3 regions of the Halomonas sp. A020 genome follow, and region 2 is predicted to be linked to each of the others. Evidence: predicted binding sites of a transcription regulator. Region 2 holds the regulator's gene; each other region holds the start of a gene.
The links. The regulator FliA, encoded in region 2, starts transcription of late flagellar genes. The targets are predictions, from matches to a motif close to CTAAAGTTNNNNNNNNNNCNGCCGATA.
Positions count from the first base shown of each region.

Region 1: a site for FliA is predicted at 6,554-6,580, ahead of FRH_RS03265 (FliC/FljB family flagellin). Genes of this name have one in related genera too.
Region 3: a site for FliA is predicted at 3,340-3,366, ahead of FRH_RS04620 (flagellin). Genes of this name have one in related genera too.

Region 1 is NZ_AP022850.1:710,490-721,116, reverse strand. Features, by position in the region: gene FRH_RS03300 (TerB family tellurite resistance protein) at 1-169, shown strand, start outside; gene FRH_RS03295 (exopolysaccharide biosynthesis protein) at 166-759, shown strand; gene FRH_RS03290 (YqhA family protein) at 867-1,436, shown strand; gene FRH_RS03285 (serine hydrolase) at 1,468-2,463, opposite strand; gene FRH_RS03280 (hypothetical protein) at 2,830-3,150, opposite strand; gene fliD (flagellar filament capping protein FliD) at 3,459-4,805, shown strand; gene fliD (flagellar filament capping protein FliD) at 5,015-6,415, shown strand; gene FRH_RS03265 (FliC/FljB family flagellin) at 6,652-7,854, shown strand; gene FRH_RS03260 (hypothetical protein) at 7,939-8,136, shown strand; gene FRH_RS03255 (hypothetical protein) at 8,389-9,342, shown strand; gene FRH_RS03250 (tetratricopeptide repeat protein) at 9,335-10,555, shown strand.
Region 2 is NZ_AP022850.1:1,426,848-1,437,474, reverse strand. Features, by position in the region: gene FRH_RS06620 (sensor domain-containing diguanylate cyclase) at 1-1,828, opposite strand, end outside; gene FRH_RS06615 (OmpA family protein) at 1,852-2,523, opposite strand; gene FRH_RS06610 (MotA/TolQ/ExbB proton channel family protein) at 2,528-3,343, opposite strand; gene FRH_RS06605 (RNA polymerase sigma factor FliA) at 3,377-4,084, opposite strand; gene FRH_RS06600 (flagellar protein FlhE) at 4,111-4,503, opposite strand; gene FRH_RS06595 (hypothetical protein) at 4,619-5,215, opposite strand; gene flhF (flagellar biosynthesis protein FlhF) at 5,212-7,407, opposite strand; gene flhA (flagellar biosynthesis protein FlhA) at 7,426-9,507, opposite strand; gene flhB (flagellar biosynthesis protein FlhB) at 9,504-10,627, opposite strand, start outside.
Region 3 is NZ_AP022850.1:1,003,682-1,014,308, forward strand. Features, by position in the region: gene FRH_RS04610 (ABC transporter substrate-binding protein) at 1-488, opposite strand, end outside; gene FRH_RS04615 (BCCT family transporter) at 900-2,459, shown strand; gene FRH_RS04620 (flagellin) at 2,474-3,295, opposite strand; gene folK (2-amino-4-hydroxy-6-hydroxymethyldihydropteridine diphosphokinase) at 3,410-3,856, opposite strand; gene FRH_RS04630 (SDR family oxidoreductase) at 4,090-4,872, shown strand; gene ybiO (mechanosensitive channel protein) at 4,928-7,291, opposite strand; gene FRH_RS04640 (YqaA family protein) at 7,493-7,924, opposite strand; gene FRH_RS04645 (IclR family transcriptional regulator C-terminal domain-containing protein) at 7,944-8,768, opposite strand; gene FRH_RS04650 (enoyl-CoA hydratase) at 8,881-9,681, opposite strand; gene FRH_RS04655 (rhodanese-related sulfurtransferase) at 9,789-10,627, opposite strand, start outside.

The DNA of each region.
Region 1 (10,627 bases), 720 kb from region 2:
CTGGGCCGATGGCTCGCTCGACCCGCTGGAAGAGCATCGCATTCGTCGGCTGGCGGATCTACTTTACGTCAGCCACAGCGACTTCATTCGCAGCAAACTCAGCCATTCACCTGACGAGAGCGCTATCCATCGCAACACTCACGGCAAAGGAGCGCCGAGACGCCCATGAGCGATACGCAGGAAGCAACGAATTTAACCGAACTGATCCACACCATGGAACGGATGGAGCGGGAAAACGCGCAGGTTAGCGTGGATGATGTGGTGCATGCGGTGGGGCGGCGCTCGTTTGGTCCGCTGCTGCTGTTGGCAGGCTTGATTACGCTGGCGCCGATCATTGGTGATATCCCCGGAATGCCAACGCTGATGGCCGCCTTGGTGCTGCTCACGTCGGTGCAGCTTTTGATCGGTCGAGCAACGTTTTGGCTACCTGGTTGGTTGCTCAACCGCTCTTTGTCTCGGCATAAATTCGATAAAGGGCTGCACTACATGAAAAAACCGGCCCGTTGGGTCGATGGACTGCTGGGCGTGCGCTTGGCGTGGATGACGGGCTATATCGGTATTCGGGTGACGGCCTTCGCTTGCCTGCTGGTGGCGTTAGCGATGCCACCCATGGAGTTCATCCCTTTCAGTGCCAACGGCGCTGGATTGGCACTTTCGCTGTTTGGGCTGGGGTTGGTGGCGAGAGATGGCCTGATGCTCGCGCTGGGGTTTTTGCTGACGGGCGTAACGTTTACGGTCGTCTTGATGAATCTTATTTAATGCTTACCAAGCGCTGCTTGTGAACTGGCTCCGCTGGTCGACGTGTTAGGCAGAGTCAAGGTACGTTTGTGATGGGCTTGGATACCATAAGGAGCAATGCGTCTACGATGAGTCACTCACCTTCACCTCAGTCGACACCGCCACCCAAGCCGCCTCACGAGCAGTCTACTTGGGAGAGGCGTATCGAGACGGCGCTGTGGAATTCGCGCTTTTTGGTCATGCTGGCGGTGGTGCCAAGCCTGCTGGGCTCGCTGATGCTGTTTATCGTCGGTACGTTGGATATTTTCAAGGTAGTGGGGGATGTGCTGCACTACTACTTGGTGGACGACAGCCAAAATATCCATGACACCCTGGTGCCCGACATCATTATCGCGGTGGATATCTATCTGATTGCCATCGTGCTGCTGATTTTCGGGCTGGGCGTGTATCGATTGTTCGTCTCGCGTATCGACCAAGCCGAGGTGCGTTACCCCGCCCACCCCTTCAACGTCGCCTCGCTGGATCAGTTGAAAGACAAAATCGCCCGCGTGGTGATTCTGGCCGTGATCATCGAGTTCTTCCGCGCTGTGGTGGACATTCGCTTCGCCACACCGCTGGATGCGATCTACTTGGCACTGTCCGTACTGGCGCTGGCCGCTGCGCTCTACTTGATGAGTTTGGCGCATAAAGGGGAGTAGTTGGCGAGGGCGTGACGTTTCTTGCGCCGCGCTACTCATCCTCCAATAAACCGACGACCAGCTCATTCAACCATTGCTGAAATTGACCGCCGGGAGAGGGCGGCGTTGGGTCTGACGTAATCACCACCGTCATGTCGCGCTCAGGAATCACATACAGCGCCTGCCCGCCATATCCTCTCCCGTAAGCAACGTCTTCACCCGCGAGCGTCGTCATAAACCAGCCAAAACCGTAGCCATCGCCTGTCCAAGGCGATTGGCCTCTGGGCGTCCAAGAGGCTTCTACCCAACCCTCCGGCAGCACGCGCTGGCCATCGGTCCTGCCGTCATTACGGTATAGCTCCCCAATCGCAATGAGCGCGCGTGGGGAAAGCTGCATGTCGTTCCCACCAAAATAGATCCCTTGAGGGTCCTGCGGCCAAGGGGGAATCGCAATACCAAGCGGCTCGCCCAGCAAGCGCTGCGCAAGTGCAAGCGTGCTTTCGCCGCTGGCCTGAGTCAGCGCTGCCGACAGCAAATGGCTGGTGCCAGTAGAGTAGAGCATTCGACCACCAGGACGGTCGACGAACGGGCGTGTAAGCGCATCGTTGACCCAGTGAGCGCTAGCTACCCAAGCGCCGTAGTTGCTGCCGGAGGTGCGCTCCAACCCAGCCTGCTGGGCCAACAGGTGAGCGACCGTGATGTCGTTGACTCGACGATCGGCGCTGCTCGGCACGCTATCGAGTAGCGCTACGAGGGGCTGATCCACCGATTCGATAATGCCTGATTCGATGGCCGCGCCGGTCACGGCGGCCAATACCGTTTTAGAAAGCGACTTGACGTTGGCAGGCTCCGAGACGCCGGGACCGCCCTGATGATGCTCATGAATGATCGTACCGTCATGTGCCACCACGACGGTGTGTAGACGATCGAGGGTTCGGGCCTGTCGATCGAGTGCTTGCAGCGCCTCCGATGAAGGGGCTGACGCAAGGACCGGCGTAACGGTCAACGCACTTATTGCACACGCCAGCATAAAAGCCGTCGTTTTCATGGCGATACCTGAGAAGAGAGTGGTACGGCTCTGAAAGCCATGCACAGACAAGGTTCCCTCAGCGGAACGCTGACGGACATTACGCAAACCGATGAAAAGCCTGCTACGCTAAAAGCACCCGTTGAAGGGAAGCAACCCTTTGATTTCCATGAAACGCAAAAGCAAGGAGTGCCATTATGCGTAACATCATCTATATCATCGGCCTGATCGTTGTCGTGCTGTTTATTCTTTCGCTGTTAGGGCTGCGCTAAGCGGTTCTCTCAGAATCGAAGCGTTAGTACTGAAATATCAGTGCTAACGCAGCGCGACATCAGCATCTGCCAACGCCCGCTTTCTCAGCGGGCGTTTTCATATCGCTAATGATGCTCAAGCGCAGTCGGCGGCACCTTGACCAAACATATCGAACATTAGCTCTCGGCCCAATGGCGTCAACACCAAGCGGCCATAGTCATTGAACATGGCGGCGTCGCTCTTTTCCAAGGTGGTTTGGCAAATCGCCCAGCGCGGGTGCTGCTGGCGAAGCCTATCCAGCTCTTGGCGGGACAGACCTCGCTGTGTCAGTGTGATGGTTTCGAGCACGTGTCCGCTCTCATACAGCATTTCGGCCACGCTGGAGAGACAGTGTCGTAAGCTGCGCTGAATATGGAAGGAGGCGGTCGACGCAGAGTGTAACGCTTCGGCGGGCATGGGGGAGGCTCCTGCATTCGCAGCAAAATGGATGTGCTGCAGTGCATTATAATGCAGGAGGGGGATTAGACCAAGGTCTATATCAGGTGCTGGGTAGCGTCATCCAATCGCCATGTAGGCTGTCTACACTGGCCAACAAAGTAGATGGCTCATCCAGGGAGTGTGAGGATTGTCACCCAGGATGGGGGGCGCCCTAAAGTTTTTGAAACGCTGGCCGATAAAACATCAATAACTACTTCGACATCGAATCGTATTGGATAAGGGGCGTCAGCACGGCAGGCGGCTTTTTCAAAAAAGGACAGTAACGTATGGCTTCCATTTCTTCATTGGGTATCGGTTCAGGGCTGGATCTCAACGGCCTGCTCGACCAGTTGCAAGACGCTGAGCGCGGCAAGCTGGCTCCCATCGAACGGCAACTGGAAACCCAGCAAACCAAGATATCTGCCTACGGCCAGCTGCAAACGGCTTTGTCTGCTTTTCAAGACGCGGCCGACGTACTCAATGACAGCTCGCTTTATGAGAGCCTTTCTACCAACGTGGGAGGTGAGGCGCTCTCGGCAACGGCGAATGGCGAAGCGCAGCCCGGGAGTTATAACGTTACGGTGGATACGCTGGCGACTCGCGGTACCTTGGCATCGGTAGGCGTGACTGCCCAGGACGAGGCGCTTACCACCACTGAGCAGACGCTAACGTTCACCTTTGGTGATGGCAGCACGCAAGGCGTAACCATTGCCGCAGATAGCTCCCTCGAAGACATACGCGATGCTATCAATGCCAGCGAAGAGTCCGGCGTTAATGCGACTATCGTTTTCGATGGAACGGATTACCGGCTAGCGCTAAGTTCGAGTGAGACGGGCGCCGAGGCCTCTATCACCAATTTTAGCTTTTCTGACACGGCACCTTTTGCTGCCGATATTGATAACACATTGCAAACCGGCACCGATGCCTCTCTGAATGTAAACGGCATTGCCATTACCAGCCCTACTAATCAAGTAGAGGGTGCGATTCAGGGCGTCACGCTCAACCTTCAGGCCGAAGGCGACAGCACGGTGAAAGTCGAGCAAGATACTCGTGCAGTGCGCGAAGCGATTACCGGCTTTGTCGATGCCTACAACGATCTAAAAGGCACCATTGGCGAACTCACTAGCTTTAATGCTGAAACCGGCGCTGCCGGTGAACTGCTGGGTGATAGTGCGGTACGCACGGTGGAGTCTCGTTTACGCAGCGTGTTGGGTGGTGGCGTAGAGGGCCAGTTCTCCATGCTGACGGATATCGGTATTTCGTTGCAACGAGACGGCACGCTGGAAATCGATAGCGGCAAGCTAGATGATGCCATTGCCAATGATCAGGATGCGCTCTCTGCCTTTTTTGCAGGCGCTGCCGATAACGAAGGTATGGCAGGCCAAGTCAACCAAACCATCGAGCAGCTGTTAGGTAGTAATGGCACGGTATCCGGTGCTATTTCTGGTGCTGAAACCCGCATTGAGTCGCTGGGCGAGCGTTACACGCGCATGGAGCAATCCATCGAGCAGACCATTTCTCGCTATCGTACCCAGTTTGGTCAGTTGGATAGCATGATCGCTCAAATGAACCAAACCAGCAGCTACCTTACCCAGCAGTTTGATGCGCTAGACGCTCAGTTAGGCCGCGACTAAATGCACTAGAGCTAAAAATGTTGCAAAACGCCTGCGCTAAGCAGGCGTTTTTGTTGAAGGAATGAGCTATCTGTCGTTAAGAGGTAAAAAAAGCCTAAAGTTGGCCGCTGTTCCGTCGATAAACATGCTATCTATCCAGTCGCAACGCCACCGTTGGCGCATTTTATTAATGACTGTGGGTTTAGCCTTTTGCATCGAGGAACATCTGCATGGCGACAATAACCTCCCTAGGCGTCGGCTCTGGCCTGGATCTCACCGGTTTATTAGATCAGCTTCAAGAAGCGGAGCGCGGTAAACTCGCGCCTATCACGCTGCAGAAAAAGCAGCAGCAGGCAAAAATTTCTGCCTATGGCCAGCTGCAAACGTCATTGAACAGTTTTCAAGATGCGTTAGCAAAGCTCAACGACCCGAAACTCTACCAAAGCCTTTCTGCGAACGTGCGTGGTGATGCCATTAAAGCCACGACGTCTGCCAGCGCGCTGCCCGGTAGCTATCGGGTAGAGGTATCGCAGTTAGCCACTTCCGGCACGCTGGCCTCAACCCGTGTGACTGACCGAGACACCGCGCTAGACCTCCAGGGCGCGACAGCCCTACGGCTGGCTTTTGGCGGTGCGGACTCTGTGGATATTGATATCGCCCCTGGCAGCAGCCTCTCCGCGATACGCGATGCCATCAACGCCAATAAAGATGCAGGCGTTAACGCCACCATCATCAACGATGGCCAAGGCTACCGGCTGGCGCTCAGCTCTAAAAATACCGGCGCGGATGCTTCTATTGCCAGCTTTAGCTTTGTCGATACCAGTCAAGACCCGGCGGTAACGGTAGCAGGCCCTTTTGGTGAAGATACCGCCACCAAGCGTGCGGGCGAAGATGCAGCACTGACGGTCAACGGTATTTCCATTAGCAGTGCCAACAATCAAATAGAAGGGGCCATTCAAGGGGTCACGCTGAACCTAGCCGAACTCAGCATTGCCGATGGCGAAACGGCGACCAGTACCATCAATATCGAGCGCGACACGCTAAAGCAGCGCGAAGCCATCAACGGCTTCGTAAAAGCGTTCAACGATTTAAAAGGCACCATTGGCAAGCTCACCAGCTTCAGCGGCGATGCTGACACCGCCGGTGAGCTGGTAGGCGATAACACCGTACGCACCATTGAAGGTCGCCTGCGCAGTGTGCTAACGGGCGGTGTGGAAGGTGGCGAGCTAGGCACCTTGAACCAGTTAGGCATCACTTTGCAGCGTGATGGTAAGTTGAAAGTGGACGACGCTAAGATGAGTGATCTCGTCGCCAATAGCCCCCAAGCGCTGAGCGATTTTTTTGCAGGTGATAAAACCGCGAACGGAATGGCAGGGAAACTCACTACCACCGTAGAGCAAATGCTCGGCAACAACGGAGTCGTCAAGCTGGCCATTAGCGGCGCTGAAAACCGCGTGAAAAGTCTAGACGAACGCTTTGTACGCATGGAAGTGACCATCGAGCGCACCATCAGCCGCTACCGCTCTCAGTTCGGCCAGTTAGACGCGATGATTGCGCAAATGAACAGCATGAGTTCCTACCTCACCCAGCAATTTGATGCGCTGGATGCACAGCTGGGGCGTAAGAGGTAATCGCTACCCGTTGTCCGCTAGCCCCCATCGTCAGGGGGCTTTTTCACTTCTGAGGTAAGAGGCAGCGTCGAAGGTGACTCCAGCCTACTACCGATATCGCCCAGTTACCAAATATTACATAATTTTTTACTACTTCCCCTAAAGGTTCTCCTCATCAGGCCGTTAATCAATATAACGGCGCAACAAGTAGCCGAAAAGCGGGCCTGACGGCCAGTTCACACGCAAGGAGAATCACCATGTCAGTGATCAATACCAACATTACTTCCATGATTGGCCAGCAGAATCTGCGCGAATCTCAAAACGCGCTTACGACTAGCATGGAGCGTTTGAGCTCTGGTATGCGCATCAACAGCGCAAAAGACGATGCGGCTGGTCAAGCAATTGCAAACCGTATGACTGCGCAGATCACCGGCCTGAACCAAGCTAGCCGTAATGCTAATGACGGTATTTCTATTGCGCAAACTGCTGAAGGTTCACTGAACCAAATTAACGACAACGTCCAGCGTATTCGTGAACTAACTGTTCAAGCACAAAATGGTACGAACAGCCAAGCTGACTTGGGTTCTATCCAAGATGAAATTACCCAGCGTCTAGCAGAAATCGATCGTATCTCCGCTGAAACAGACTTCAACGGTACCAAGGTGCTTGCTGATGGTGTTCAGGCAATGGACATCCAAGTGGGTGCAAACGATGGAGAAACTATCTCTATTGCGCTTCAAGCTATCAACTCTAGCGCCCTGAATATTGATGACTTCAGTGTTCGTGGTATTGAGCAGCCCGAAGCCGTGACCTTTGGCAGTGGCTCAACTGAATTGTCTACATTAGTTGTAGATGGTACCACCTTTAATTTTGGTTCTGCAGCCTCAGCTGATGCTAGTGCGAATGCAGTAACTTTTTCTGCTGCGCCGACCTTGAATACCTCCGCCGTACCTGCAGGCGTGACTTCAGCAACGCTTGTACAGCGTGAAGATGGCAGTTTCCTTGCACGAGTTGGTTCTGGTTCTGCAGCAGATTTCTACGAGGTTGATTTCGCTGTCGCCACCGCAGGTACTGCTTCAGCAGCGGCCGTACTTGAGTTTTCTATTCGTGGCGGAGCTGAGGCACAACCCCTAGATGCCGCCCGTGCAGGTCTAACCGATGTAGCAGCTAATGTAACAGAAGCCACAGCTAACCCATTGGCTACGCTTGATAGTGCACTGAGTACTATTGATGGTTTGCGTTCTGAGCTGGGTGCGGTGCAAAACCGTTTCGAAGACGCCATTACTAACCTTGATACCAATGCTACTAACCTCTCTGCTGCTCGTTCACGCATTGAAGATGCGGATTATGCCGTTGAAGTGGCAAGCATGACCCGTGCTCAGATCCTTCAGCAGGCGGGTACCTCTGTTCTGGCACAGGCTAATCAGATTCCGCAGAACGTTCTTTCTCTGCTGGGTTAATCTGACACTTAGCCGAAAGGTTGAAGTAGTGCATACCGACGGGAGCCTAAGGGTTCCCGTTTTTAATATATAGGAGATATTATTTTGTCTATTTCTAACGCTGAAAAAATCGAATCAAAAAAGAAAATCGATGGTCTTGTCACTAAGGTGATTGCAAACTCCGTAATTGCTGGATCTATGTCGGGAAAAACCGAACAAGAAAAGGAGAAAATTGCTAGTAAGGCTGCAGGAGCGATTGTTGAGCTAAAGACAGAGATTGATAGCCTTTTTAACAAAATATAAGCTTCTGGCTTAGCAACTCGGAGGTCATCGCCATGGATGAGCACATGCCAGAAAATTACAGCACACTGCGGGAGCCATTGGTGTAATTGCTTTGACCGATAACCACGTTTTGTGACGGGTATTTACTGCTTTACGTTATCGTTTTCTTGTTATCCTAAGGTCATGATTTGCTGCTTTATTGCGGGCTAGTACCGGCTCAGCCGCAGCGCCTAACGCCGCTTTTGCTTCCGCCCGGAGAATAACAGGCTAAAAATGCACACAGACCGCACCGATACCACTGCCGATTTCAGCTGGCAGTTTCAGGGCCGCATCATGGTGATGGATAACGGCGCTCGCCTGCCGTTCCAGAAAAATTTTGATGACCTGATGAAGCTGAATGCTCTCGCGACCATCATTTTCGACCCTGCTAGCCGCTTGACGGATAAGGAAGAGCTAAAAGGCCTGGATGAGTTTCAGGTGTTTCCACATGCGCTGCTTGGCAACGGTGAACCGGCCACGCTTTACGCCTGCATGGCCCCGGAGAAAAGCGGTACCCTGGAGCCGCTGGCACCCGAGCAGCTGCCCGAGCGCAAGCGTAGCGATTCACAAGTGCTGGCTAAAGTGCCCGTGCCTACCCTCCAGTTAGACGCCATCGAGGGCCTAAATCAGGTCGATTGGCTGTTACTGGATGAACTCAACGACAGCCTGGCCGTGCTGGAAAATGGTACGCAATATCTAAAAGAAACGCTGCTGATCCACGTGCGCCTGCCGTTAATGCCCACTTGTCAACGTCAGCCCGATGTGGCGACTATTTTTCAGTGGATGACGCAGCACGGGTTTCAATGCTACCGCTTTGATCAGCCTATCCACCATAGCCACTTGCCTAGAAAGCAAAAGCTAGAACGCCAGCAAGCCACTCAACTAGATACCATCGAAGCCGTGTTCACACCCGATGAACATCGTTTGGCGTGTATGGCACCTACCCGATTACTTAAGCTGGCTTTTTTAATGGACGCCGTTCATGGGGTGCATGACTTTACCCACCGGCTGTTGAGTAGCATTGACCCAGAGATGGCCACCCACTATTTAGCAACGCGTGGCTATCTCAGCCAGTATGATACCGAACCGGACACCTTCACCCTAACGGCCAAATATAGCCCAGCACCTTGGGACAAGCAGGGCCAGCATCCAAGCAGCCAGCCGCAAGCAGGAGGGTCAAGTGAGTAAAAAGAACAGCCGTAAGAACAGCAGCGTTGCAAAGCCAAAACAGTCATCACCGGCTAGTATCTACATCAACCGTGCGCAAGCTTTTTTACGTGACAACGAAATACAGCGCGGCATTAACATGCTACTGCAAGGCATTAAATTAGCGCCTGAAAATGCTGTGCTACACGCAATGCTAGGTGAGCAGTTAGGCAAGTATGGACGGGCTGAAGCCAGTATCAAGCATTATGAGAAAGCGCTGGATCTTGATCCCGGCATGCTGATGGTGCAGACCAACCTTGCTCAAGCTTATAGTCAACAAAACCGCTTTAATGACGCAGAACCGCTCATAAAAAAAGCATTGAATGTTGCACCAAACAACCCTTCCGTTTATATGGCCTATGGCGTTATGCAACAACGGCGTGGCAAACTGCCCGAATCGGTAGAGCACTTTCGTAAGGCGCTAACGCTTAAGCTTGAACAGCCTGAAGTTGTTGCTATAGATAGTGTTAAAAAAACAACATCGAAAAAAAAACGTGAAGATTTCAATAAACCTGAAACCGAAGAGCTCTTGTGGGATACTTTGAATCAGCTAGCGATGGCTAACGTGCATGCGTTTGCCCTCTATGGCACTTTGCTAGGGCTGGTGCGTGAAGGCGGTCTGATCAGTTTTGATAAGGACATCGATGTGGGGCTTCCCCATACTGAAATGGAGCGGGCGGTACGTTGTTTAGAAAACAACGGCTGGGTAGAAACTCCCAACCAGTTTTTAAATAACCCTCGATCAATGGTGCACTCTGTAAAAAAAGTCACGGTAGACCTTTCTGGCTTTGTAGTTGATAAGGAAAGTAACCAAGTATTTACTGGTTTTTGGTTAAAAGAAGAAGTGCCACACGAATGGAATGCTAACACTTATTACCCACCGCTTACACTTAAAAAAGATACCACACCGGCGGGCGAACCTATCTGGTCCTTAATAGATCCGAAAGCTTGGCTTGTGGCGCTATACGGTGAAGGTTGGAAAGAGCCTGACCCCACGTTCGATACGGTAATTCGAGCCAAAAACTATTTCAGATTTTCCTTATTGGTACAGTGCTATGCATTTTCTCGTATTTACAAGAAATGGCATGAAGGGGAAATCAAGAAGGCGATGGCTATGGTACAGGGCTCATTAGTGCACCTGCCGGACGACACGTTACTGCAACAGATTGAAGCGCGTTTGGAGTCGTTGTTATAACCCTTAAGGGCTCGAGAGCCCTATTTAATTAATCGATATGTTTTACGAAATAAGAAGCAGAGCGGTGTGCTA
Region 2 (10,627 bases):
GCAGCCGCTCAGCCAAGCCGACCGCGGCGTCCATGTCCGAGTGCGTGGCGAGCACCACGAACTCTTCGCCGCCCCAGCGGCCCAGGTGGTCACAGCCACGTAGCGAGGTTTCCACCAGGCGCGCCAGCGATACCAGCACGTCGTCGCCCACGCTGTGTCCGTGGGTATCGTTGATCTGCTTGAAGTGATCCACATCGAATAGCAGCAGCGCAAAGGCAGCGCCGTACCGTTTGGCCGCGACCAGTTCGGCATCGATGGCCTGTTCGATACGGTAGCGGTTCCACACCTGGGTGAGCGGATCGAAGTGGGCGAGCTGCTCCAAGCGCTGATTAGCAGCGGCAAGCGCCTTACGCTCACGCTCTAAATGCATGTTCAGCGTGCTGATCTCGTAAGCGGAGATCGCCAGCGTCAGGTCTTCTCCCAGGTCCATCACCGCCAGGCGCTCGACGCGCTGCCACGCCTCGCTTTTGCCCACTACCTCTTCGCACCAGGCCGCCGACGGCGCCACCATCACCGGGGGTAGCGGTGCCGAGGTCGGTTGCATCGCCCAGTAAAGCGTTTCTACCTGCTCGGGGCGAAAGAAGATCAGCCAGCCGCGCTGAGCCACGCTCATGGGCAGCGGCACGGCCAGAATGCCACATTGGTCTGGCATGTTCAGGGATTCGGTCAAGGGCTCGCTGGCCACGCCACGGGTACACCAAGGCCCGCTGTGTCGATGCGCTTTGTCGAGCCGTTTGACGAACTGAGCGACGACTGCGGCGTCGGGCGTATGACCGTCCGCGTAAACGCTGCCTTTCAGCCACAGTGCAACACCGTGGGCGCGAAACAGCGAGCACCATGTCTCCGCTTGGGCTGACAACAACTCGATGGGGCTTTGCGGCTCGACACGGGCATTCGTCGAGAGCACCAAACTATCTTGTACGCGCTGAAGATAGCGGGCCTCTTGTCGAGCCCTGAGTAGCAAAAGCCGCTGGGTCGCCATCTGGACGAGGGTGCGAACGGCATCGCGGACTGGCGGCGACACCGGATGAGGCGCTGCCGAGTGGCAGAACAGCAAGCCCCACAGCCCGGTGTCGCCCTGCATGGCCAGGCTCATCGCACCGCGTACGCCCAACCGTTGCAAGTAGCGCTGACGCTCCGGCGCGGGGGCACGTAAAAAGCAGTGGCGCAAATCGACGCTCTCGCCCTCTGGCGTACACGGCAGCGGCGGTTCTGCATGGGCGCTGGCGTCATGAATCAAACGGATCGGATGGCGCTCGTAGGTGCGGCGCAGCGTGATCGGAAAGTCACTGGCAGGAAAGCGTTGGCCCAGCAGCGCAGGCAGGTGCCCGCCTTGCGCTTCGGCGACGATCAGCCCGTGCCAATCGCTGTCGAAATGACAGACCGAGACGCGATCATGACCGGTGAGCTGTTGCACGGCGGTCACTAAATAATCCAGCAGTTCTTCTTGATGGGTCGCTTCGGCTAGACGCATCAAGCGCTCGTTGACGGTCCCCAGCAGGCGTCGTTTGCCCAGCGGGCTGAGGGGCTCGATTTCGACCACCACGTGGCGATGCGTGCGATAAGCGTGAACCTGCAGGCGCGTAGTGTCATGTAGCCGACGGAAGGCCAGCGGGCTCGCTAACCGCTGGCGTCCATGCAGCTCTTGGCGCAATCGCTGGCTCAACCGCTTGCCCAGCACGGTGGCGGGGGAAATCGCACGGAGCTCGGTGTCTGCCAATCCCAGCAGTTTGGTTAGGTTGCGACTGACCGCCTGAATGCGCCGACTCTCACCGTCGAGCACCATGACGGCGCCAAACGATTGTAGTAGCGAGTGATGCTTCGACACGCAGATAGCCTCGAGATAGTGCTTTACCCCTCGACCTGCTGCCTCAGCAGCAGTTCAACGCGCCGGTTGGCTGCTCGCCCTTCCGAGGTAGCGTTACTTTCCATGGGTTGGGTGTCGGCATAACCGACCGCCCGCATACGTGAAATGGCAATGCCTTGCCGCTCTAATTGGCGCACGACCGCAATGGCACGGCCTACTGAGAGCTCCCAGTTCGATGGAAACCTCGGCGTCGAGATAGGCACGTTATCGGTATGACCTTCAACGGAGATTTGCCCATCGAAAGTCGCCAGCACGGAAGAGAGTCGTTCTAACACATCTTGCCCTTGGGGCGTTAGCACATCGTTGCCGCTGGGAAACAAAAGGCTGTCGTCGATGCGCAGCGTCACGCCCTCTTGACCTTGCGAGACGCTTACACCGGGAATGTCGAGTCCCACCATATGAGGTTGCAACCCTTCATGGCGTGGCTGAATACCCGTGGCCAAGCTAGCGAGCGGCAGTGAGGTCACGGCGCTGGCGACGCTCAGGGCCTCGTGGCTCTGCCCTTCGCCGCCGCTCGGCGGCGCCAAGGCTAGCAGCAGAACGAACAGCGTGATGAGCAGTGTGAGTACGTCCAAGTAGCTGGTTAGCCAGCTCTCGTCACTCTCACCCACTGCAGCGGGCAGCTCCAGGGCATGCCGTGAGTCGCGGTCAAGCATGGCGCTACCCTTTCAATGCGGAGCCAACGTCGGGGCGGGGTTTGACGTTGGCGTCCCGGATCTCATCGTGGTAGTTCGCTACGAAGGAGTTGAGCGTCTCTTCAATGAACGATGGCAAGCGGCGCTTGGTGATCAATGAAATCCCTTCGAGCACCATGTTCATGGTAATCAACCGCTCCTCGGTGCGCCGCTCCAGCTTGACGGCAATGGGCTTGAACACGAGGTTGGCCAGCAAGATACCGTAGAAGGTGGTCAGCAGTGCTACCGCCATGCGGGGGCCGATGACCTGAAGGTCTCCGGCATCCATGACTTCGAGCATGTTGACCAGCCCCACTAACGTGCCGATCATGCCGAAAGCGGGCGCGTAGGTCGCCATGGTGCGAAAAATTTGCGCTTCGGCGTGTTCGCGGGCTTTCAAGCGGGCGATACGCCAGCGCAGCATGTCGAAAATCTCATCCTCTTTGGTATTGGCGATCACAAGTTGAATACCGGTTCGTAGAAACGGGTTGCGGGTGTGCTCGAGCTCCCGTTCGACGGCCCGCACGTCACCTTTGAACCAGAGCCGCGACATGGACACCAGCTCGTTGATGTCGTCCCGCACATAGGTATTCTCACGGCGGAACACCAAGCCCACCAAACGCACCACTCGCAGCACTTCTTTCAACGGATAGCTGATGAAGGTCGCCGCCAGCGTACCGGTGATGACGATGGCCAGTCCCGGCACATTGATAAAACTTTCGGGCGACTCTGCAGTAAAGAACAGCACGCTTACCAGCAGCAACATGCTGGCAAAGATACCGATCAACGTAGATGGGTTCATCAACGGCTCCTCGCCGAGTAGGGTGAGTGGGTATTAGGATTCATCGTGATCGCGTAAACGCGCGCGCAGACGGCTCACCGCCTGACTGTGTAGCTGGGAGACCCGCGATTCGGTGACGCCCAGCACCGCGCCGACCTCTTTAAGGTTCATCTCTTCTTGGTAATAGAGCGCCATCAGCAGCTTTTCACGCTCGGGTAATGCCTCGATGGCCTCGATCAAGGTGTGTCGCTGCTGCTCATCAAGCAATTGGTCAAACGGCCGATGCTGGGCATCGTCACCCGCCGGCTCACCGCCATCGGCGACCAGCTCTTCGAACGGCAGCAGTTGACCACTGTTGGTGTCATTCAACAGCTGCTGGTACTCGCTCAGGGGCATCTCCAGCTCGCGGGCAATTTCACCCTCTTCAGGGGGGCGGCCCAACTGCTGCTCCAAGCGGCGTACCGCATCGTCCACTGCCCGCGCCGAACGACGTACGCTGCGCGGCAGCCAGTCGCGAGTGCGCAGCTCGTCCATCATGGCACCGCGAATCCGCTGGCTGGCGAACGTCGCGAACGTGGCACCCTGGGCAGCATCGAAGCGTCCCAGCGCCTCTAATAGCCCCACCATGCCTGCCTGGATCAGATCATCTAGCTCAATACTTGCGGGCAATCTTACCTGCAGCGTTAAGGCCTGACGTCGCACCAGTGGCATGTATTGGGTCAACAGCTCACTTTGTTTGATCCTGCCTTGTGCTGTATACATCCTCGTGCCTCGCGGCTGAACGGCCTTTACCGATAATTCACTATCACCTGTAGCCCCTGCACCCTCACTGGCCGCTGGCCCGGCGACAGTGCAAACCGAAAGTGCAGCGGCGCATTTGCCAACATGCCTTCCAGCGCAGTGGTACTGCCGCGCATGCCCGACAGTGCCACGCAGCGCTCAGGGTGACACAACCAAGCGTTGACGGGGTGACTCGGTGGGGTTTCGAACCGCCACTGCACGCGCGTTAGCGTCGCTCCTCCCAGCGGGATGCCTGCTGGTGGCGAAATGGCCTGGCTCTGACTGGTGCGGTCGCTCATGGCGACCAACACGCCAGGCACGTCTCGGCTCCAGCTACCCGTTGCCGCCTCGACGCTAACGACCCACATGATGGTTGCCAGCATCGCTGCGTAGGGGCTCACCCTTTTCACTGTTAACAACTTTACGGCTTTTATCAACGTCTGTCGGGCAAATAGCCTCATACGCGGGCCCTCTATTCGGCGTAGGTCGCTAACGACAGCAAGCCGATCATCTGTCTCAACGTGCAAGCAACAAAAGCTCGATATCCAAATAGTAAGCGGCGGCGTCACGCAAGTTCTCCAGCAGCCCCTGACGCGGCAGGTGCGGTTCATGGAGTGCCAGCAGGCGTCGCGGACCGCCATGCTCTCGCACTTTTCGAAGCACACGGTACATGCTGGCAAAGCCATCGGCATCGCTAGTGACCCATAGCGCCCATCGTGCATGCTCCTTCGCCAGCATGGCCAGCGACGGCGTATCGGCCATGACGACCTGAATCTGCCAATCCTGCGGGTCGCCCGCCCACTGACGCCCCAACGCCGACCACTGCCCCAAACGTCCACGCACTTTATCGACTTGTGCGGCGCCGGTATGCGGTAGCCCTATCACCACCAGCGGTTTCTGAGGGCGCGGTGGCGTCACCGTCGCCGGTTCAGTGGCGGCAGCGACAGTGGGCGCCAGAGCGTCTTGGGTATGCACCGCCGCCTCTTCAGTACTGACCGGCGAGGCAGGAGCGGCGGACGCATGGGTATCTTGTGGTTCGTCCTGTGCGGCTCGCTGCTGACGCTGTAGATCGGCCCATTTCCGCAGGCCCGCCGCTTGATCCTGGCCGCTCATATCAGGTCCTCGCGACTGACGCTACCGAGCTGGCGAATGGCATCGCGTGCCATCAACACGTGCACCAAGGCGTCGAGTAGCGCCGTATCGCGGTGTTTACGCTGACTGCCCAGCAGGCGCAACAGGTCGGCTCGCAACGCTTGCACCGCGTCGTCATCGGCCAAATCCAAGTGACTGGCTACAGCGGCGGCGCCGCTGGCCATGAGCAGGCGTAGCTCGCTGCTCACCTCGCCGCCATCCGCCTCTTTTAGCTGCTGCCAGGCACGCTTGGTCAACGCGGATAGCCCATCACTCTGTAACTGAATGACCAGTAGCGATACAACGTCGCTGCCTAGACGCGCGGGAGTTAGCCAGTAGCGGCGCACGACACGCTTGCTGCTTTCTGGATCGCACACGTCGCCCACCCAGGCCAGCACCGCGTTGCCGGTGGCATCGTGGGCCTCCACGTAGGCTGTCGACAGCTGCATGCGTTGACCACGAAAACGAATGGCAACACGGTGGGTGAGCGTACTCTCTTGAAACAGCGTGCGCAGGGTATGACGCTCGCCCTGGCAGTGTACACGCTGACCGGCGTTGACGGCGCTGACCCAGGTCAAGCGCTGGTCGTTAAGCCATGCCAGCGCGTCGGACTCCGGCAGGGTAGGCAGCAGATGAACGGCGATGTCTGCCGCGCAGCCCGCCAATCGTGGTTGCCACCCAGCAGGTTGGCGATGCTGCAAACGCGTCAGTGCCAACCATGCCCCTTGATCGTCGAGCGCCACGTCCGGCATCGACCAGTCACAGTTGCGCTCGTTGCGCCTGGGCGACCATACGACGCCCATGGCATCGTGGGTCGCTTCCGCGCCAGCCAGCAGCGTGTCTAAACGCTGATCCTGCACCACGCTGGGCAGCGCAGCGATGTCCCAGGCGGCCTCCAAACGGTGAAAATCGGCGACCCGTTGGCGCAGCCGAGTCAGTACCGACGTCAGCCGGCGCCCCTGGCCTAGCACATCCCGCGACCAGCGCGGCAGGCTCGGCGCGCTGGCCGGGCCGCCTTGATCCATCGAAGCGCTCGAACTGGCCGAGAGCGCTTGGTCGATCAGGCCAGAAGGCGTGGCCACGGCCATGTCTTCCGGCACCTGCTGGCCGTGTGATCCAAACAGTACGCGCATGCCGTGGCGCATTACGATATCCAGAACGGGCGCCAGTCGCCCGGCCTCGTCCTGCTTGGTGATGATGCAGTCGTCGAGCTCGGCCCCTGCGGCCCGCGCTGCCTGACGGTAGCGCAACACCACCTCTTCCAGGGTCTCTGGCTGGCTGGCCGCATTGAGCAATAGCACCAGCCGTACGGTCGACTGTCCGCCCTGCAAGTGCGCAATCTGCTCGATCACGCGCTGATCTCGTTGGCTCATCCCAACGGTATCGATGATGACCCACTGTTTGCCTTGCAATCGGCCGACCAGCTCGTCGATAGGCTGTTCTGCGTCGAGCGCGTACATCGGCGTATCCAACAGTCGGGCGTAGATACGTAACTGCTCGTGGGCACCGATGCGGAAGCTATCAGTGGTCACGAGCGCCACCGGACGAGTGCCATGGCGCATGACGAAACGCGCCGCCAGTTTGGCCGTGGTCGTGGTTTTACCGACCCCAGTAGGCCCTACCAGCGCCACGATGCCGGTTTGATCGAAAAAGCGATCTTCGTGCGCCAGCACCTTCAGCCGCGCTATGAGCTGTTCGCGCAGCCAAGCGCTGGCAGCGTCATGGCCGCCTTCCTGGGTCAATAACTCCTCGGGCAGCGCTTCGAGCACCTCATGGCTGAGTTCGGCGCTAAAGCCCACCCGCACCAGCATGGCTAGCAGATATTCATACGTCGTTTGAGTGCCGCGCGGCGACTCCACCATCGGCTGACGGCGAGAGAGCAGCTCGCGCATGTCCTGCATTTCTCGGAGCAGGCGCTCGCTCATTGCCTCCAGCGGATCTGGCTGTGTCGGCAGTGAGAAAGCCGCGGCGGGCGCCGGGGCGTCTCGCGATACTTCTGAAGGCTCTGCGGGTGACGGATCGAACTGGTCGACCGCGTCGTCGGCCATGGCCAGAATTTCAACGCCGCCTTCGGTGCGGCGATTAGCGACGATCAAGGCATCGTCACCCAGTATTTCGCGCACTTGGCGCATGACATCGCGACTATTGGCTCCTACAAAACGTCTCACGCTCATGGTTCACCTGTTACCAATTTAGCGGCCACCGACCAGGGTGGTCACGCGCAGGGTGCGGTCGTCGGGAATTTCTGCCTGGGACATCACCACCAAGTGGCGCATCCGGCGGCGTAGGAAGCGCGATAGCACCGCGCGCAACGAGTGTTGAACGACCAGCACGGGCGCTTCACCACTGCCTTCGTGCTTCTCGAGCGCCTGCTGTGCCTGATGCATCAACGTATCCGCCAGCCCCGGCTCCATGGCCCCGTTACCGTTCATGGCCTGCATCAATACTTGTTCGAGCTGCGCGTCCAGTCCCATGACGTGCAGGGTCTCCTGGCCAGCAAACCACTGTTGTGTAATCGCGCGACCCAGCGCGATACGCACCAGAGCGGTCAGCTCATTGGGGTCTTTCTGTTGTCCCGCATACTCAGCCAAGGTGTCCAACACCGTGCGCATATCGCGAATCGAGACGTCTTCATCCAGCAGGTTCTGCAAAATTCGCTGCAACACGGTCAGAGAGATCGCTTTGGGCACCACCTCTTCGACCAGCGATTTTTGGTCTTCGCCCAGTTTGTCCAGCAGCTTTTGCACTTCTTGCCGCCCCAGCATCTCGGGAGAGTGACGGTGCAGCAGATGGTTCAGATGGGTGGCGATCACCGTGCTGGCATCCACGACCGTATAGCCGTAGACCTGAGCGTGCTCGCGCTGGTTGCCATCGATCCATACCGCAGGCAGTCCAAAGGCTGGGTCTTGCGTTGGCGTGCCTTGTAGCTCACCGGACACTTGGCCGGGGTCGATGGCCAGCCATTTGCCGGGCTGCGCGTCGGCACGGCCGATTTCGGCGCCTTTCATGGAAAGCACGTAGGTATTGGGCGGCAGTTCTAAGTTATCGCGAATGTGTACCACCGGGGGCAAAAAGCCCACCTCCTGGGCGAATTTCTTACGGACGCTTTTAATGCGCCCCAGCAACTCCCCTTTTTGCCGCGAATCTACCAGCGGAATCAAACGGTGGCCCACTTCCAGACCCAGCGTGTCCACCAGCTGTACGTCTTCCCAACTGGCTTCTGGCGTCTCTTGAAGAGGCGGTGGCGCCGTGGCGATCTCCTCTTTGACCAAGGTCTGCTCTTTGCGACGCATCAGATACCACGCCAAGCCGCCCAGCAGCGCGGTGAAGACCAAGAATACGAAATTGGGCATGCCGGGCACCAGGCCGAGCAACCCCATGACCATCGCCGCTAGAATCATGACCTGAGGATTGACGAACAGCTGGCTGATCATCTGCTGACCAACGTCCTGCTCGGTATTTACCCGAGACACGGTGACGCCTGCAGCCGTCGAGATGACCAGAGCCGGGATCTGAGCCACCAAGCCATCGCCAATCGTCAGCAGCGTATAGGTACGCGCGGCATCGGCAAAGCCCAGATCGTGCTGCATCATGCCAATCAGCAGGCCACCAATGATGTTGACCACCATGATGACCAGACCCGCCACCGCGTCACCACGAACGAATTTACTGGCACCGTCCATGGAGCCGTAGAAGTCGGCTTCCTGGGCTACCTCGGCGCGACGCTTTTTCGCTTCATCTTCGCCAATTAACCCAGCATTCAAGTCGGCGTCGATGGCCATCTGCTTGCCAGGCATGGCGTCGAGCACGAAGCGAGCGCCCACTTCGGCGATACGCCCCGCACCTTTGGTGATGACCATGAAGTTGATGATGACCAAGATGAGGAAGACGACTAGCCCCACTGCAAAATTACCGCCGACGAGGAAGGTGCCGAACGCCTCAATGACCTTGCCCGCCGCATCACCGCCTTCGTGGCCTTCCATCAATACCACGCGGGTGGAGGCCACGTTGAGCGAGAGGCGAAGCAGCGTCGTGAACAGCAGGACGGCCGGAAAAGCGGCGAAGTCCAGCGGCTTTTCGGCAAACATGCTGACCAGCAACACCATGATGGACAACGCAATGTTGAACGTGAACAGCAGATCCAGCGCGAACGGCGGGAGGGGCAGAATCATCATGCCCAGAATCATTAAAATCAGCAGCGGGCCCGCAAGCAGCTTCATGCTCACGTCGTTCATCCAGGGTCGCTGATTGATCAACTGGCTTAAGCCTTTCATGTTTGCGCCTCATTGCCACCGGCACGACGGCCGGGACTGTCCATTTCCGGGGGAACCGGTAAATTATCGGGAGTGGGGGGCACCTCGCCTCCTTGCTGTGCAACGTGCTTCAGGCGATAGGCCCAGGCCATGACCTCGGCCACGGCGGTATACAGTTCGGCAGGCACTTCGGCCTCTAAGTCGACATGATGATACAGGGCACGCGCCAATGGCGCTGCTTCCAATCTCGGAACGCCAGACTCTTCACCTATTTCACGAATACGTGCGGCCACGGCGTCCGCGCCTTTGGCCACCAGCCGAGGGGCCCCCATACGCCCCTCCTGGTATACCAGTGCCACCGCGTAATGCGTTGGGTTGGTGATGATGACATCGGCGTCGGGGACTTTACTCATCATGCGTCCGCGCGCCATGGCTTGCTGCTGCTGGCGAATACGCCCTTTGACATGGGGGTCGCCCTCGGAGTCTTTGTGCTCCTGTTTGACCTCTTCTTTGGTCATACGCAGTTGCTTGGCGTTGTTCCATAGCTGGAACGGCACATCGATCAAAATCACTACGATCAGCGACAACACGATGAGACCAGCCGCCAGAGCGGCCATGTTCAGTGCGCTCACCAGCGCCTGCTGAATGGGCTGATCCATCAGTCCCAAAAACCGCCCCATATTAAAATATAAAAAGCTGAACGCCACACTTCCCACCAGTACCGACTTGGCGATAGCCTTTGCCAATTCGGCCAATGCTTGGGTGGAAAAGAGTCGTTTGATCCCTTTGATCGGGTTCAGCTTCGAGAACTTGGGCTGGAGAGATTTGGAGGAAATGAGCCAGCCGCCCAACAGTGCGGGCGCTACCAGCGCAATGACCGTGAGCAGCAGAAAGAGCGGTAGCATCGCGATGAGCGTTCGCTGCCCCAAGTCCAGCGCGTTGACCAGCATCGAGGTCGTTTCCATGGCTTGGCGACGTTCGAACAAGAACGCCTGCTCCATCACCATGCCAAGCTGGTCATAGAGCATCTGCCCCATGCTCCATAGACCTATCACGCCCCCGAGCAGCATCAGGAAGGTCGTCAGCTCTCGGGACCGAGGCACCTGGCCCTCTTCCCGCGCTTTGTCCAAGCGTCGAGGCG
Region 3 (10,627 bases), 420 kb from region 2:
GCGAAAATGCCCCAGGCGCGGTAGCCGGTATCGAAGGCGGGCGCGGCAATGGTTTTGCCTGCAAGATCGGCGGGGCTTTCAATGCCGCTCTCTTTGCGGGCAAATACCGCCGCTGGCGTGCCGTCATAGACGATGTAGACCCCCTGGATGCCAGGGCCTTCGGGATTTTCGGCCAGGAACTCGATCAACGCGTTCAGGTCGCCAAAGCCCATTTCGTAGGCGCCTGACGCCACCCGATTCACCGCACCTGCCGAGCCGCTGCCGGAATCGATCTGCACGTCCAGGCCTTCTTCGGCGAAATAGCCCTTTTCAGCCGCCATCAAGAACGGTGCAGCGGGGCCTTCGAATCGCCAGTCGAGCTGGAAACGGATAGGGGTCATGTCTGCCAGAGCGCCCATCGGCAGCAGCGATAGCGCTAAGCCGCCTAGCGTGCTGGAGATCGTGCTGGAGATTGAGCGGGGTGAAGCAGAACCAGGGCGTTGTGTCATGGCTTGAGGCACCTTGTATACAATGATGCCCTGCCCGTTGCAGCAATACTGCCATTTTTCGATTTTTACTATTTTTTCATAGCGTTATAGGGCTGCCGATAGCGGAAGGCGCTCCGTAAACGTTCAAAATGGTGCAATCACTTTGCGGCACGCACCATTTTTAAACATTTCCGCTCTAATCGTTAGACTTTGGTCTAATTCATCGGTACACTGTGCTCAGTTTCCTGTCCTCGCGCCATTCATTGAATGGCGCTTTTTTTTGTCCTGAAAATTTGTCCTGAAAACGGGCGGCGACGACGGGTATCGCATCCAATGCTCCTGGGCCGTTAAGTCGGCTCACGCAGCGGTTTGTTAAACTCGTGGTTCTGCTTCCGCATTTCTCCCTGCCACTCCCATCCATAGGTGTTCATCATGAACCAACCTCCTCGACACGCCGAGGGGTCTTCGCGTTTCTCCCTCGGCGATCCTATCGTGCTGCTGCTCAGCATCGGCTTTATCGTGGCGTTTCTTGGGCTCTCGTTTTATGACATCGAACGAGTCGCCAGCTCGATTAGCGCAGGCTTCGCCTGGACGGCCCTCGTCCTGGGCAGCTATTTCCAACTCCTGCTGTTACTGACGTTTTTCATTGCGATGGGCGTGGCGTTGACGCCCGCGGCGAAAGCCAAGATCGGTAACCTCGATGCACCCGAAATGAGCACGTTCAAGTGGCTTTCGATCATTCTGTGTACCCTGCTAGCCGGTGGCGGCGTGTTTTTTGCCGCAGGCGAGCCGGTGTATCACTTCGTCGTGACACCGCCTGCGTTCGATACCGAACCGGGCACCGCCAACGCCGTTGCCGGTGCGTTGGGTCAATCGTTCATGCACTGGGGCTTCATGGCCTGGGCCGTGCTGGGCTCGCTCACCGCCGTGGTGCTGGCCCATGCGCACTACGTAAAAGGCCAGCCGCTTCAGCCGCGCACGCTGCTCTACCCGGTGTTGGGCGAGCGCTTGATGCGTGGCCCGCTGGGCAGCATCGTGGATGCCTGCTGTGTGATTGCTCTGGTGGCGGGCACGGTCGGCCCCATCGGCTTTTTGGCCACGCAGGTGAGCTTTGGCTTGCATGAGTTGTTTGGTCTGCCGGAGGGCTACACGGGCCAGCTCATCATCCTAGGCGTATTGGGCGTTATCTATGTGCTCTCTTCCATGAGCGGCGTCCACAAGGGCATTCAGCTGTTGAGCCGTTTCAACGTGCTGCTGGCGCTGGCCATCGGCGCCGTCATCATCGTATTCGGCCCCACGCTGTTTTTGGTCAATACCTATCTGTCCAGTATGGGGGCCTATATCAGCGAGTTTTTCACCATGGCGACGATGACCGCTGAAACCGCCCCGGCGTGGTGGATGCAGTGGTGGACGGTGTTCTTCTTTGCCTGGTTCATTGGCTATGCGCCGCTGATGGCGATCTTCGTGGCGCGCATTTCACGGGGCCGCAGCATTCGCGAGATGATCGTGGCCGTGGCGGTGCTCGCCCCGATTGCCACCACCGTGTGGTTTACGCTGCTGGGCGGTTCGGGCATCTATTACCAGCTCACCGGTGTGATCGACCTCAGCGAAGCGCTCAACAACTTCCAATTCGACGTGGCGACGCTCACGGTGGCCCAGGCGCTGCCCGGCGGCACCTGGATGGCGCTGGCGATTCTGCTGCTAACGACGATTTTCGTGGCCACTACCGGCGATTCGATGAGCTATGCCATTGCCGTCGTCGGTGCGGGACACGATGCCCCCAGTCCCTACATGCGCGCTTTCTGGGGCATTGCCATGGCGCTGATGGCGGCCGTGCTGCTGTACATGGGCGCAGGGCAAATCAGCGCGCTGCAGCAGTTCATCGTGATCACCGCGATCCCGGTGTCGCTGATACTGCTGCCTTCGTTATGGAACGGGCCGCAGGCGGCTTATGCCATGGCACGGGAACAGGGCATCATCGACGAACGCTGATCGGCGGCTCGTCGTTATAGCCCCTCCAGCAGCCGCAGAATCAGCTGTGGCTGCTGGTTGACCCGGGTCAGCATGGCGATACCCACCTGTTGTAGCAGTTGGGCACGAATCAGATTGGAGACTTCTTGCGCGTAGTCGGCGTCTTGGATACGCGACTGGGCGGCGGAGGTGGTGATGATGTTGGTATTGAGGCCGTCGATGACGCTCTCGAAACGGTTCTGTACCGCGCCAAAATAACTACGCTGACGATCGACCTGCTTCATGGCCTCATCCACGACATCCATCGGGTTGGGCGTGGCCGAGCCATCGTCCAATACGCTGAAACCGTCCATGCCCAAGGCCTGGCGCCCCATTCCCGAAAAGCGCACGCCAATCACATCTCCGGCGTTGGCGCCCACCTGAATGTTGAGGGTTTTATCGCTCTCGACCAGCCTGATGCCGTTAAAATTACTCTGCCCAGCGACGCGATCGATCTCCTCCAGGCGCTGGTCGATTTCCAACTGAATAGAGGCAAGATCGTCTGACGAATTGGTGCCATTGAGCGCCTGAACGCTCAACTCGCGAATACGCTGCAGGCTGTCGTTGATCAGGTTCAGCGAACCTTCGGCAGTTTGCACCATGGAAATTCCGTCATTGGTATTACGGATCGCCTGGTTCATGCCGCGGATCTGCGCGCCCATGCGATTAGCGATGGCCTGACCCGCAGGGTCGTCTTTGGCGCTATTGATACGCAGCCCAGACGACAGACGCTCCATGGAGGTCTGCATCGCTTGTTGGCTCGTACGCAAATGGTTCATTACCAGTAGCGACGTGATATTGGTCGCAAGGCTGATCACATAAGTGACCTCGACGGTAAGCGCGAAGGCGCCGTTAGCATCGTTATCGGCCAATGGCCAAAAAACATGAGGCCTGCAGCATCGACGACACCTCACATGCTGGCGATGGCAGGGCTACGAGACGGGGCCTGCGCTTATGGAGCGCCCGCTGGCGCTCAATACCGCATCGACCGGGCCACGCACGTACTGATGCTTGAAGTAACCGTCGTCGACGATTTCACCGTCCCACGCCACGATGTCTAGATCCATGGTTCGAGGACCGGATTTGATCGGCCCGCGCACCCGTCCCAAGCGATCCTCGACCTCTTTCAGATAGGCTTTGAAGGCGTCCCGATCCAGCGCAGTGCGCACCACCAGCGCGGCATTGAGAAAATCGGGCTGATGTTGAAAGCCCACCGGCGACGTACGGACGGCGGACGAGCGGGCCACCAGCTCGCACTCGCTGCTCAAAATCTCCAGCGCTTGAGAAAAGTGGTGTTCGGGTTCGATATTGGACCCCACTGAGATCACGCACTCATGGTGCATGCTGCCGGTTGTTGCATGCGACGACGTTGATGACATAGCGACATTCCATAGATAAGCCGATGATGGTGTAACGAGGTCAAAACGCTTTCACACGGCCATGCACTCATCCAAAGGCCGATAGACGCAAGCAGGCTGCGTTTTCACAGAGTAGAACGTGGGTCATTTTGTTCAAGCTCTGTACAAGTTATTGACAAACGCTGCGCTCACGCAGAGAGTCTTCGTTATTGCTCCACCACCATTCACTTCCTATCGACAGCGAGGGATTCGTCATGCCGACACCTGCGGCACTCGTCACCGGCGGCGCCACACGGCTTGGTCGCCACTTTGCAGAAGCCTTGGCCGACAAAGGTTTCGATATTGCTCTGCACGTGAACAGCTCACGCGGGGAGGCTGAAGAGGTCGCCACGGTGATTCGCGGCAAAGGGAGGGAGTGCGAGATACTACCCTGTAACTTTCTGAGCGACTCGCTGGAGAGCCTGATACAACAGGCGGTAACACGCTTCCCCGGCTTGAACGTGCTGCTCAATAGCGCCTCGGCCTACGAGCCCGCGCCCATCGCAAAGACCGAGCTGGCAATGCTGGAGACCCAATTTCGGGTCAATATGTTCACCCCGCTGCTTCTCACACGCCATTTTGCCGATGCGGTAGCGCAGGGCCAGGTGATCAACATCATCGATAACAAGGTGGCCTATCACCAGTACCCGTATGCGGCCTACTTGCTCTCCAAAAAGAGTTTGGCCGAGATGACGCGGATGGCCGCGCTGGAGTTTGCTCCACGCCTGCGCATCAACGGTATTGCGCCGGGAGTGGTGTTACCCGCCTCTCAACGCACCAGCGACTATATCCAGTGGCGCATCGACGGGATTCCGGTGGATCACCAGGGCGATCCAGCCCACCTTGTACAAGCCTTGCACTATCTACTGGACAACGCCTTCGTCGCCGGACAAATCCTGTTCGTGGACGGCGGCGAGTCGATCAACCTCGAAGGTCGCCACTCCGAGAACTATCATCCCAAAAACCATCACTCCAAAAACCAACCCGGCGACCGCTGACCCAACGCAAAGAGGCCGCCCGGAGGCGGCCTCTCGTAGGTCACGATATCAATGCTTAGGTCTCATCGACATCGTCATGATCCGGCTTGTGATGCTCCGGGTTATGCTGTAGTGCGTCTTCGCTGCGCTCTGACAAGGGCGCCGTTTCGGTCCGTTTTTTCTCGGCTTTCGCCTCCAAAATACGCACGTTGGCGGGCGGCGTCTTGCCCCCTTTGGTTTCGCCAAAGTAGAGCGTGGTATGCGGGAACGGAATCTCGATGCCCGCGGCGTCGAAGCGCAGCTTGACCAAACGATTGTAAGCGCGGCCCACGGCCCACTGATCGCCTGGCGTGGTCTTGATCACGACACGGATATTGACCGAGCTGTCGGCCAGCGCGGTGACACCCGCCACGGTCATGTCCGCCAACAGTTTATGACCATGCTCTTCGCTGGCTTTAAGATCTTCGAAGGCTAGCTGTAGCTGCTCGATCGCCTCGTCGATACTTTCGTTGTAACCAATGCCGTACTCGCCCACATGGTTGCCGTACTCACGCATGTAGTTGGAGACGGTATCGACGCTGGAGAACGGTACGATATGGTAGGTACCGGACAGGTCACGAATGCCCACCGAGCGGATACTCAAACGCTCGGCCGTGCCGGTCACGCCGCCCACGGTGACCACGTCGCCGGTGTTCATGGCGTTCTCTACCTGAATGAACACCCCGGTGATCACATCCTGCACCAGCTTCTGCGCACCAAAACCAATCGCCAGACCCAGCACACCGGCACCGGCAATCAGCGGCCCGATGTTGATGCCGATTTCCGACAGCACGATCATGCCGGTGATGGTCACCATGGCAATTGCCAGCGCGTTACGGAATAAACTCAGCAGCGTTTTGGCGCGAGCCGACGGCTCACCATGTCCGGTTTCCGGGTTGAGCTTGTGCTCGATCAGGCTCGCCAGCCCCAGCCAGACACCGAGAGCCACGATCAGAATGACGGCCACGCTGATCAGGTTACCCACTAGGTTGGCGCCACGCTCGGAAGCATACCAAGCGGCGAGGTTAAAGGCTCCCCAGGCGTCCAGCACGACCATGATTACCGCGACGACGATCACCGTGCGCAGCACGCGCAGCGCGTTGGGCACGTAGCTATTCAAACGCACTTCCAAAAGCGGCAGTTTGCGGCGCAGATCGTCGGAGAGCTGGATACGACGGCCAATGGTTTGCGTCAGAAACGCAGAGAGCAGCAGGCCTACGACCACGGCCCCCAAGGTTTTTAGTGTCGCGTAAAGTACGAAGGGCAGCGCATCGCCTGGACGGGTCAGGGTCAGCACGAACACCATCAGGAAGTAGATCAATGCAAACAGGTGCCACGTCCGGGCAAACAGCTGCAGCGACACACGGCTCGCCGTCAGCGTCGAGCGCGCGCTCATTTGATTTAGATTATCGCGCAGGCGCACGCGGTTTTTGAGCACCACGCCCACCGCATAGATAAACGCCAGCAGCATGATCAGCGTGCCGACCGCTTGTCCCAGGGTGGCGGCCACATAGAAGTTGACCAGCGGCACGACGACCATCAGGCCGTACCCCACCATGCCAATCAGGCGCGCCAGCCAGCGGTTCCAATACGAGGCTTCTTGAGCTGAAATCGGTAATAAGCGAAGACCCTCGTAACGCGAGGAGAAGAGCATTCGTACACCGGCTTTGAGCAGTTCGATGATCAAGAAGGCATTTAAAAAGAGCGACGCGCGGGTAGAGAGTTCACCGGTCTCTCCCACGGCAAAGGTGGCCACCAAGTTACCGCCAACGTACGCCAGGGCGATCAAAAGAATATCGACGACCGCGGCGACCGCGACACACAGCACTAAACGTAGCACCGGCGTCAGTCCCGTGCCCTGCTGTGACCAGCCGCTGATTTTGGTGAACAATGATTTTGCCAACCGGCGGAACACCATAAAAATGGCGAAGGTCGCCACGATCACGATGCCCAGGTTGATGGCTGCGCTCATGAAGGCCGCCATATCGAAGCTGCTGCCCGTGCCTTGGCCGGTGAACATATTGCCGACGATCGCCGCAGCCTGCTCGATCTGACCGCCCACATCACCTACTACACGGCTGGTCAACTCTGCCAACTGGCGGGGTAGTGAGACGTCCTCGGGCGCTACGTTGCCCCCCGCGGCAGCGGCTTCCGGCGACAGCTCGGCCGCAACGCCAGCAGGCAACTCAGACGCTTGATTACGCAGCAGTTCAATGAGCTCCTGGCGGGCCTGCTCGTCTTCCAGCAGGTCGGCCAGCGCCGCATAAGAGGGCTGCTCTTCAGCGACGGACGCATCGCTCTCGGCGCTTAACGTGGTTTGCGCCATGGCTGGCCCGGCCAGCATGGCGAACAGCGCCAGCATCCAGACGCTGAGCCAGGGGAGTAAACGTAGTGACGTCACACCATAACCTCCTTTTGGGTGAGTATTTGCCATCCTGCCCTCGTTAAAATTCAACCTAAGAATGTTAAACACAGGATAGTGCATCCAATGGAAATGCAAGCTTTGTATAACGCTCGATCCAAAGTGACTAGCGTAACATGACTCGAAGAAAGAGACGTTAACGCGACTGTTTTTTGCGCGCCATATAAGACAAGGTAACCTTCAGTGGCAGTAAGGGGCTAACCACTGCTGAGCCATGGTGATCAACAGAGCGTAACGCGCCCCTTTGGCCAATACGATCCACAACATCGCCCGCCACCAAGCAAGGCGCATCACCCCTGCCAGCACGGTGAGCGGATCGCCAATCACGGGTAACCAAGACAGCAGCAGGCTCGCCTCACCAAAGCGGTGATACCAGCGCTCGGCGCGGGCCAGCCCCTCAGGCGACGCCGGAAACCAGCGGCGATCTTGAAACTGACGAGCGTAGCGGCCCAGGGCCACATTGATCAAACTGCCCAGCGTGTTACCCACGGTAGCCACAGCCCACAACGCCAGCGCAGGCTCGCCCACACACCATAGCCGCGCCAGCCACACTTCCGAGCCACCGGGTAGCAGCGTGGCGCTCGCCAGCGCCACCCAAAACAGGCTGAACACGTTACGCGTCCTCTCTCGCTCAGCGGGGCAACTGCCCCCCCAGCTGTTGCGTGATCTCTGACGCGACCTGGCGCACTAGCGCACCGAGCACGAGCAGGCGCTCTTCGGGGATACGCGCCATGGGGCCCGAGACAGAGATGGCGGCCAGCGGCGTGGCGTGCTCATCGAAGATGCAGGCCGCCACACAGTGCAGGCCAATGGCGTGCTCTTCTCGATCACAGGCAAAGCCCTGGGCACGAATGTCGGCCATTTCTGTCTGCAGCGAGTCCGTTCGGTAGAGGGTGTTCTCCGTGACGCGTGCCAGCTCATAGCCGCCTTCCAGCAGTGCACTACGCTCCTCTTCGCTCGTCCACGCTAGCAGCGCCTTGCCCACGCCGGAGGCGTGCAGTGGGGCGCGGGAGCCCAAGCGCGTAATCATGCGCATCATCTGCGGAGACTCGTTTTGAGCAAGAAAGACCGCCGTGGCCCCGTCGCGAATACCTAGATTGGCCGTCTCACCGGTCTCCGCGGTGAGGCGGCGTAAAAAGGGGCGACTTTTAGCCACCACGTCGCGGGCCTCTAGAAAACTGTTACCAATACGGAAGGTTTTGACATCGATACGCCACAGGCCCTGGTCACTCTCCTGGGTCACGAAGCCCTGGCCTTGTAGCGCTTGCAGCAGGCGATGGGTGGTCGAAGGGGCCAAGTCGGCCATCTCCGCCAGCTCCGAGAGTGCAAGGCCCAGCGGGCTAGCGGATAGGTATTCGAGCAGCGTGAGGCCACGCACCAACGATTGGCTATGCCCTCCGCTCGCTTTCGTGGCTCCCGCCGGACGTCCGACTGATCTGCGCTTGGCTTCACTCACCTGACTACTCTCCTGACGGCGCTCAATACGTAAAAAGCCAGCAGGATAACGCGCCGCAGGGGGCGCTGTCGCGTTTACGGAAACAAATTCCACCAATGGCTAGCAGCGTGTACTAGCGATGCTGCCAGCGAGGCGCGCGCTTTTCGATAAACGCATCGATGCCTTCTGCCACATCCTCGGCCAGCATGTTGCACGCCATGGTGTCGCCCGCAAAGGCATAGGCCTCTTCCAGCGGCATAGCGAGCTGGCGGGCAAACATCGCTTTGCCGGTACGCACCGCCACCGCGCTTTTACCACCAATGCTGGCCGTTAGCGACGCCACGGCACTGTCTAGCTCGCCCTCTTCGGCAACACGATTGATCAGCCCCCACTCGGCGGCGGTGTCGGCGCTAATGAAGTCACCGGTCAATAGCATCTCCATGGCGCGTTTACGGGGAACATTACGCGAGAGCGCTACGGCGGGCGTCGAGCAAAACAGGCCCACGTTAATGCCGGAGACGGCAAAGCGGGCGCTGCTGGCGGCCACGGCCAAGTCGCAGCTGGCGACGAGCTGGCAGCCGGCGGCGGTCGCGATGCCCTGTACTTTGGCAATCACAGGGACAGGACAATGAACAATGCTTTGCATCACCTGGCCACAGCGCGCGAAGAGCGCTTGGTAGTATGCTTCGTCGGGGTTCGCGCGCATCTGCTTCAGATCGTGGCCTGCACAAAACGCCTTGCCGTTGGCCGCTAGCACCACACAGCGCACCCGATCGTCTTGGGCAATGTCATCCAGCGCCGTTTGCAGCGCGTCCAGCATCGCCTCTGAGAGCGCATTGAAGCGCTCGGGCTGGTTGAGCGTGAGGGTGACGACGCCCTCCTGCGCGGTGCGCATTAGGCAGTCGTTGGATGGGGATGCATGAGTGGGCGACATGGCAGGCTCCTGGGCAGATGTGGCTACCCAGTCTAGCGCTTGCTGGGGCCGCCGAGGGCGCGCTACGACCAAAGTGGCCTCCCGGTCGGCGGCAGGCCACCTCTGGGTTACGCCTTCTCGCGGGCGTCCTGGCGAGGGTTGTAACCCAGCGGGTGAGGTTCGCCGCGCGCTTTGGCCAGCTCGATCTGACGCTGACGCTCGCGGGCGGCGGCGCGGGTTTTCTCGGGCAGCGAGTCGATGCAGTGGGGACAGCTGATGCCTGGCTCGTAGGCCGACGACTGCATATCCTCCTGGGAGATCGGCATCCGGCAGGCGTGGCACTGCTCGTGCTCGCCTTCGCTAAGATCGTGACGCACGGTGACTCGGTTATCGAACACGAAGCACTCGCCCCGCCACAGCGACTGCTCTTCCGGTACTTTTTCCAGATAGTTCAACACGCCGCCTTTCAGGTGGTAGACCTCTTCGAAGCCCTCTTTCAGCATAAAGCTGGAGGCTTTTTCGCAGCGGATACCGCCGGTGCAGAACATGGCGACTTTTTTATGCTGTTCCGGATTGTAGTGCTCGCGGACATACTCCGGGAACTCGCGGAAGGTGGTGGTTTTTGGGTCGATCGCCCCCTCGAAGCTGCCAATCGACACTTCGTAGTCGTTGCGCGTATCGATGACCAGTACGTCCGGGTCGGAAATAATAGCGTTCCAGTGCTCTGGCTCGACATAGGTGCCCACGGTGTCGTTCGGGTCGATACCCGGCACGCCCAGCGTCACGATCTCTTTTTTGAGCTTTACTTTGGTGCGATAGAACGGCGGCTCGTCACAAAACGACTCTTTGTGGTCGATATCGGCCAGGCGCGGGTCGGCGGTCAGCCAGGCCAGCAGGGCGTCGATGCCCTCGCGGCTCCCAGCCACGGTGCCGTTGATGCCCTCTTTGGCGAGCAGCAGCGTGCCTT